Regions from separate parts of the Bradyrhizobium elkanii USDA 76 genome, predicted to be linked through region 1. Evidence: riboswitches for the same ligand, from Rfam matches in the RefSeq annotation. Region 1 holds a riboswitch; the other holds the start of a gene.
The links. Region 1 has a riboswitch for glycine ahead of gcvT (glycine cleavage system aminomethyltransferase GcvT). Riboswitches for the same ligand answer to the same signal wherever they lie in the genome.

Region 1 (3,408 bases):
CCCAGCCCAGCGGCGCGGCGCGCGTGCGCATCACCGCCAGCGTCTGCGGATGCACCTCCTTGTCGACGAAGAACACCTTTGCCTTGACCTGCGAGTGGCGCTCGGCGAGCGCCATCGCCTCCGCCGCTGCGGTCGCCTCGTCGAGCAGCGAGGCGTTGGCGACGTCGAGCCCGGTGAGGTCGCAGATCATGGTCTGGAAGTTGAACAGCGCTTCGAGCCGGCCCTGGCTGATCTCCGGCTGGTACGGCGTATAGGCAGTGTACCAGGCCGGGTTCTCCAAAATGTTGCGCTGGATCACCGCGGGCAAAATGGTGCCGGAATAGCCTTGGCCGATCAGCGAGGTGAACACCTGGTTCTGCGCGGCGAGCTCGCTCATATGCGCGAGCGCCTCGGTCTCGCTCAGCGCCCGGCCGAGATCGAGCGGCGCCTTCTGCCGGATCGAGGCCGGCAGCGTCTCATTCATCAGCGCCTGCAGGCTCGCGGCGCCGACCGTCTCGAGCATCGCGTTGATGTCGCGCGGCGACGGTCCGATGTGGCGGCGGACGAAATCGGTGGCGGCTTCGTTGATCGGCTTGAAGGGCGCGTTCATGGGTGATCCTCGGGGTGATCCTTTAGGCGGTGTGCGCGGCGTAGGCGGCCTCATCCATCAGGCCGCCGAGCTCGCCCTTGTCGGCAATCTTCATCTTGAAGAACCAGGCCTTGCCGCCTGCGTCCGAATTGACCAGCGCGGGCTCGGCGGCGAGCGCGTCGTTGACCTCGACCACCTCGCCGGTGATCGGCGCGTAGACGTCGGAGGCGGCCTTGACGGATTCGACGACCGCGGCGGCCTCGGCCTTCTTCAGGCTGCGGCCGACCTTGGGCAGTTCGACGAACACGACGTCGCCGAGCTGCGACTGCGCATAGTCGGTGATGCCGATCGTGGCGACGTCGCCCTCGATGCGGAGCCATTCGTGGTCGGACGTGTACAGCGTCGTCATGGGGATCGATCCTTTGGCGTTTAGCGTTTGTAGGTATTGGGGACGAAGGGCGTTGCCGCGACCTTCAGGGGCAGCCGCTGGCCTCGCACTTCGGCGAAAACGGTGGTGCCGGCCGTGGAAAGGGCGGTAGGCAGATAGCCCATCGCGACCGGCGCATTGAGGCTCGGGCCGAAGCCGCCCGAGGTCACCTTGCCGATCTGCTCGGTCGAGGCGGCATCGGCGAACAATGCCGCGCCTTCGCGCACCGGGGCGCGGCCGTCGGGCTTCAGGCCGACCCGCCGGCGCCCGGCGCCATCTGCGAATTGCGCGAGAATCTTGTCGGCGCCCGGGAAGCCGCCGGCGCGGGCGCCGCCGCTGCGGCGAACCTTCTGCACCGACCATTCCAGCGCGCCTTCGACCGGCGTCGTCGTGGTGTCGATGTCATGGCCATAGAGGCACAGCCCGGCTTCGAGCCGCAGGCTGTCGCGCGCGCCGAGGCCGATCGGCAACACGTCGGGATTGTCGAGCAGCGCGGTGACCAGGGCTTCCGCCTTGTCCGCGGGCACCGAGATCTCGAAGCCGTCCTCGCCGGTATAGCCGGAGCGCGAGACGAAGCAGTCGATGTCGGCGACGCGGCGCGGACCGGCGTCCATGAATTTCATCGAACTGACATCTGGACAAAGTTTCGCCAGCGCCGATTCGGCTTTCGGCCCCTGCAGCGCGATCAGCGCGCGGTCGGCCAGCGCCACGATCTCGCAGCTATCGGAGAGATGCGCGCGCAGATGCGCCTCGTCCTCTTCCTTGCAGGCGGCGTTGACCACCAGGAACAGGTGATCGCCGAAATTCGCCACCATCAGGTCGTCGAGCAGGCCGCCCTCGTTGTTGGTGAACTGAGCGTAGCGCTGCCGTCCCGGCGCGATGCCAACGATGTCCTGCGGCACCAGTTTCTCCAGCGCGAGCGCCGCGTCGGCGACCTTGCCGGATTTGGCCTTCAGCACCAGCTGGCCCATGTGCGACACGTCGAACAGGCCGGCTTCCTTGCGGGTGTGCAGATGCTCCTTCAACACGCCGGCCGCATATTGCACCGGCATGTCGTAGCCGGCGAACGGCACCATCTTGGCGCCGCGCGCAAGGTGCAGCGCGTGCAGCGGGGTCTGTTTCAGCGGGGAAGTTTCGCTTGCAAGCATCACAGGGCCCTCGCGGTTCCCGTCGGGGACCTATTTCCCCTTGAGAAACCTGCAGAAAGCCCCATCTGTCGCTGTGCCTGAGAGTATTATCCCGTCGGCGGACGCATCGGGGCGAACCCCAGCGTCTCTTTCCAGATGTCAGACGTCACGCGGTCCTTTTGCCTGAGAGTTTCCGGGGCGGTTGCTCCTTCGGCGCCGGCGGTAAGGCCGGTCTCTCCCGACGTGACTAGGTATAGGTAGGTAGAAAACACGGCGCCACCAAGACTGTCAACGCAGCTGCAGCAACTATCCAATGGGCTTTGTGCTGCCGCGGCAAGCCCATGATCCGCCTGCACAGTTTCTGGACACCGCAGCTGGCAATGTCTAAAAGCGTTCGGCCGGAAAATGACGCCTTTTTGCGGCTGGCCGGCCCCTTTTTCCGATTGGATGAACATGAGCAGCGTCAACGACATCAGGTCGACATTTCTGAACTTCTTCAAGGAGAACGGGCACGAGATCGTGGCCTCGTCGCCGCTGGTTCCGCGCAACGACCCGACCTTGATGTTCACCAATGCCGGCATGGTGCAGTTCAAGAACGTCTTCACCGGCGTCGAGAAGCGCTCCTATCAGCGCGCCACGACGTCGCAGAAGTGCGTGCGCGCCGGCGGCAAGCATAACGACCTCGACAATGTCGGCTACACCGCGCGCCATCTCACCTTCTTCGAGATGCTCGGCAACTTCTCGTTCGGCGATTACTTCAAGGAGCGCGCGATCGAGCTCGCCTGGAATCTAATCACCAAGGATTTCGGGCTGAAGAAGGACAAGCTGCTGGTCACCGTCTACCACACCGACGACGAGGCGGCCGGCTACTGGAAGAAGATCGCGGGCTTCTCGGACGACCGCATCATCCGCATCCCGACCTCGGACAATTTCTGGGCGATGGGCGACACCGGCCCGTGCGGTCCGTGCTCCGAGATCTTCATCGACCGTGGCGAGCACATCTGGGGCGGCCCTCCGGGCAGCCCGGAGGAGGATGGCGATCGCTTCCTCGAATTCTGGAACCTCGTGTTCATGCAGTACGAGCAGGTGACGAAGGAGGAGCGCGTGGCGCTGCCGCGTCCCTCGATCGACACCGGCATGGGGCTGGAGCGCATGGCCTGCATCCTGCAGGGCGTCGAGAGCGTGTTCGAGACCGATCTGTTCCGTAACCTGATCGATGCGGCGGCGTCGGCCCTCGGCCACGGGCCGAGCGAGCAGAACCTGGCCTCGTACCGCGTGATTGCGGA
Region 2 (3,408 bases), 160 kb from region 1:
TTGTGAAATCGAGACTTGCACCAAGCGCCAAGCGCGTCAATCGGTTTCAGGCCGCATCGGACGTACACAAACGAATGAGGCCGCACGCCAGATTTTGGCTTTACAAAATCGTCGGCTGAGATTTTCGTAACGCGCGCGCGATGCCGGCGCCGTCAGAACAACAAGAGAGAACAACGATGAACCCAGCCAATCTCCCCTTTGATTCCGAAACGATGCTGCAGGGCCTGCGCAGCTGGGTGGAATGCGAAAGCCCGACCTGGGACGCCGCCGCGGTCGAGCGCATGCTCGATCTCGCCGCCCGCGAGATGGCGATCATGGGTGCGACGATCGAGCGCATCGCCGGACGCCAGGGCTTCGCGGGCTGCGTCCGCGCCCGTTTCCCCCATCCGAAACAGGGCCAGCCCGGCATCCTGATCGCCGGCCATCTGGACACCGTTCACCCGGTCGGCACCATCGAGAAGCTGAAGTGGCGGCGCGAAGGCAACAAGTGCTTCGGGCCGGGCATCTTCGACATGAAGGGCGGCAACTACCTGTCGATCGAGGCGATCAGGCAATTGGCGCGCGCCTCCTTCACCACGCCGCTGCCGATCACGGTGCTGTTCACCCCCGATGAAGAGGTCGGCACGCCGTCGACGCGCGACATCATCGAGGCGGAAGCCGCGCGCAACAAATACGTGCTGGTGCCGGAGCCCGGCCGCCCGAACAACGGCGTCGTCACCGGCCGCTATGCGATCGCGCGCTTCAATCTGGAAGCCACGGGCAAGCCCAGCCATGCCGGTGCAACGCTGTCTTCCGGGCGTTCCGCGATCCGCGAGATGGCGCGGCAGATCATCGCCATCGACGGCATGACCACCGAGGACTGCACCTTCTCGGTCGGCATCGTGCATGGCGGCCAGTGGGTCAATTGCGTCGCGACGACCTGCACCGGCGAAGCGCTCAGCATGGCCAAGCGCCAGGCCGATCTCGATCGTGGCGTCGAGCGCATGCTGGCACTGTCGGGTACCGCCAACGACGTCACCTTCAAGGTGACGCGCGGCGTCACGCGCCCGGTGTGGGAACCTGATGCGGGCACCATGGCGCTCTACGAAAAGGCAAAAGGCCTTGCGGCAGCGATGGGTCTCGATCTGCCGCACGGCAGCGCCGGCGGCGGCTCGGACGGCAACTTCACCGGCGCGATGGGCATCCCCACGCTCGACGGCCTCGGCGTTCGCGGCGCCGATGCGCATACGCTCAACGAGCACATCGAGGTCGACAGCCTCGCCGAACGCGGCCGCCTGATGGCGGCACTGCTGGCGACGCTGGACTGACATCGATTGCACTGCACAACACGTTGGCACTGCCGGATCGAAATTTAGCCTTGTCCATTTTTAAGGCTTCGCCTACGGTCCGGCCGTCCAACGCGACGATGCGGGAGAGATCGAAGCGACAACATTCGTGTTGTTGCCTTCGGCGCCGACGGAGCAACCGCCCCGGAAACTCTCAGGCAAAAGGACCGTATCGTCAGGACGATCTGGAGAGAGACGAACATGGCCGCACATCAAGGGCCGTGACGTCCACCGAAGGGGATAGTTCGCTTCTGGCCCCGGCCCGATGCGGATCAAGCTCTCAGGTACCGTGACAGATGGGGCGCCGATGCCGGTTTCACCGGTGGTTCGGCGACTCTAACCCACGGGAGCCTGACAACTATCATGCCACACATCGCGATCATCGGCGCCGGCATCACCGGCGTAACGACGGCCTATGCCCTGCTTGAACGCGGCTACAAGGTGACTGTCCTCGACAGGCATCGCTACGCCGCGATGGAAACCTCGTTCGCCAATGGCGGACAACTCTCCGCCAGCAACGCCGAAGTCTGGAACAGCGCTGCGACCATCCTCAAGGGGCTGCGCTGGATGCTCAGAAGCGACGCGCCGCTGCTGATGAACCCGAAGCCGAGCTGGCACAAATATTCCTGGATCGGCGAGTTCGTAGGCCACATCACGCGCTATCGCGGCAACACCATCGAGACCACGAAGCTCGCCATCGAAGCGCGCAAGCATCTGTTCTCGATCGCAGAGCGCGAGAATATCGCCTTCGATCTCGAGCGCCGCGGCATCCTGCACGTCTATCACGACAAGGCCGGCTTCGAAGCCGGCCTCAAGGTCAACACGCTGCTGCAGCAGGGCGGGCTCGACCGCCGGCCGGTGACATCGGACGAAATCCGCGTCATCGAACCCGCGCTGCAGACGGCCTGCTATGGCGGTTTCTTCACGCCGTCGGACGCAACCGGCGATATCCACAAGTTCACCCGCGGCCTCGCCGACGCCTGCGTCCGCCGTGGCGCGAGCTTCGTCCATGAAGCCGACGTCGACACGATCGCACGCGGCGATGACGGCTTCCGCATCGGCTGGAACGAAGCTGCTTCACATGAAGCTGCGGTCGCGACGCGGCATCAATTGCAAGCGGACGGGATCGTGATTTGCGCAGGCGTGGCGAGCCGCCACTTCGCCAGCCTGCTCAACGACCGCGTCAATGTCTATCCGGTGAAGGGCTATTCGATCACGGTGCAGCTCGATGCGCCACAAAGCCGGAACGCCGCCCCAACCGTCAGCCTGCTCGATGAAGCTGCGAAGATCGTCACCAGCCGGCTCGGCGCCGACCGCTTCCGCGTCGCCGGCACCGCCGAGTTCAACGGCTTCAACCGCGACATTCGCGCCGACCGCATTCAACCGCTGGTGGACTGGGTGCGGCATCATTTCCCAGAGATCGATACGTCGAAAGTCGTGCCATGGGCGGGCCTGCGCCCGATGATGCCGAACATGATGCCGGTGGTTCGCGCCGGACGGATTCCGGGCGTGTTCTACAACACGGGTCACGGTCATCTCGGCTGGACGCTGTCGGCGGCGACGGCGCAGATGGTGGCCCAGGCGATCGACGATTGGCGCGACCTCGACACGCCGCCGATGGCGCCGTCGTTCGGTGCCGGGCTCGACGTGCCTGCCAACGCGCGCAAAGCTGAAATCAATCCACCTTCCAGTGGACTGCTTCGAACTTCACCGGAGGAATAATCGCGGCCCACAGGACTGATTAGCTGCACCGCAAAATCCGCAGCACCGATGGCATGGGACTTGCTCAAGTTCTACCGTGAGTCTGCTACCATCTGTGCTACGGTCTGGTGTGCAACGGTCCCGCTGGGGACTTCATCGACCACAACCCAACGGATCAAATTTGCTCGGATATCTGCTTCGCCGCATCCTCGCCGCCATTCCCGTGATGGGCGTGGTGGCTCTGTTCGTGTTCCTGTTGCTGCGGCTGACGCCGGGCGACCCGGCCGCCATCCTCGCCGGCGACAACGCGACGCCCGAACAGCTCGAACGTATCAGGACCTCGCTTGGTCTGAACGAGCCGATCTACATCCAGTTCTATACC

Region 2: linked by a shared signal. The riboswitch ahead of JEY66_RS18700 (D-amino acid dehydrogenase) and the one ahead of gcvT (glycine cleavage system aminomethyltransferase GcvT) in region 1 are both predicted to bind glycine.

The regions. Positions count from the first base shown of each region.
Region 1 covers NZ_CP066356.1:3,716,197-3,719,604, forward strand. Annotated here, with positions in the region: gene gcvP (aminomethyl-transferring glycine dehydrogenase) at 1-589, opposite strand, end outside; gene gcvH (glycine cleavage system protein GcvH) at 612-977, opposite strand; gene gcvT (glycine cleavage system aminomethyltransferase GcvT) at 998-2,143, opposite strand; glycine riboswitch at 2,285-2,373, opposite strand; gene alaS (alanine--tRNA ligase) at 2,576-3,408, shown strand, end outside.
Region 2 covers NZ_CP066356.1:3,880,219-3,883,626, reverse strand. Annotated here, with positions in the region: gene JEY66_RS18705 (M20/M25/M40 family metallo-hydrolase) at 177-1,307, shown strand; glycine riboswitch at 1,399-1,505, shown strand; glycine riboswitch at 1,509-1,623, shown strand; gene JEY66_RS18700 (D-amino acid dehydrogenase) at 1,689-3,047, shown strand; gene JEY66_RS18695 (ABC transporter permease) at 3,208-3,408, shown strand, end outside.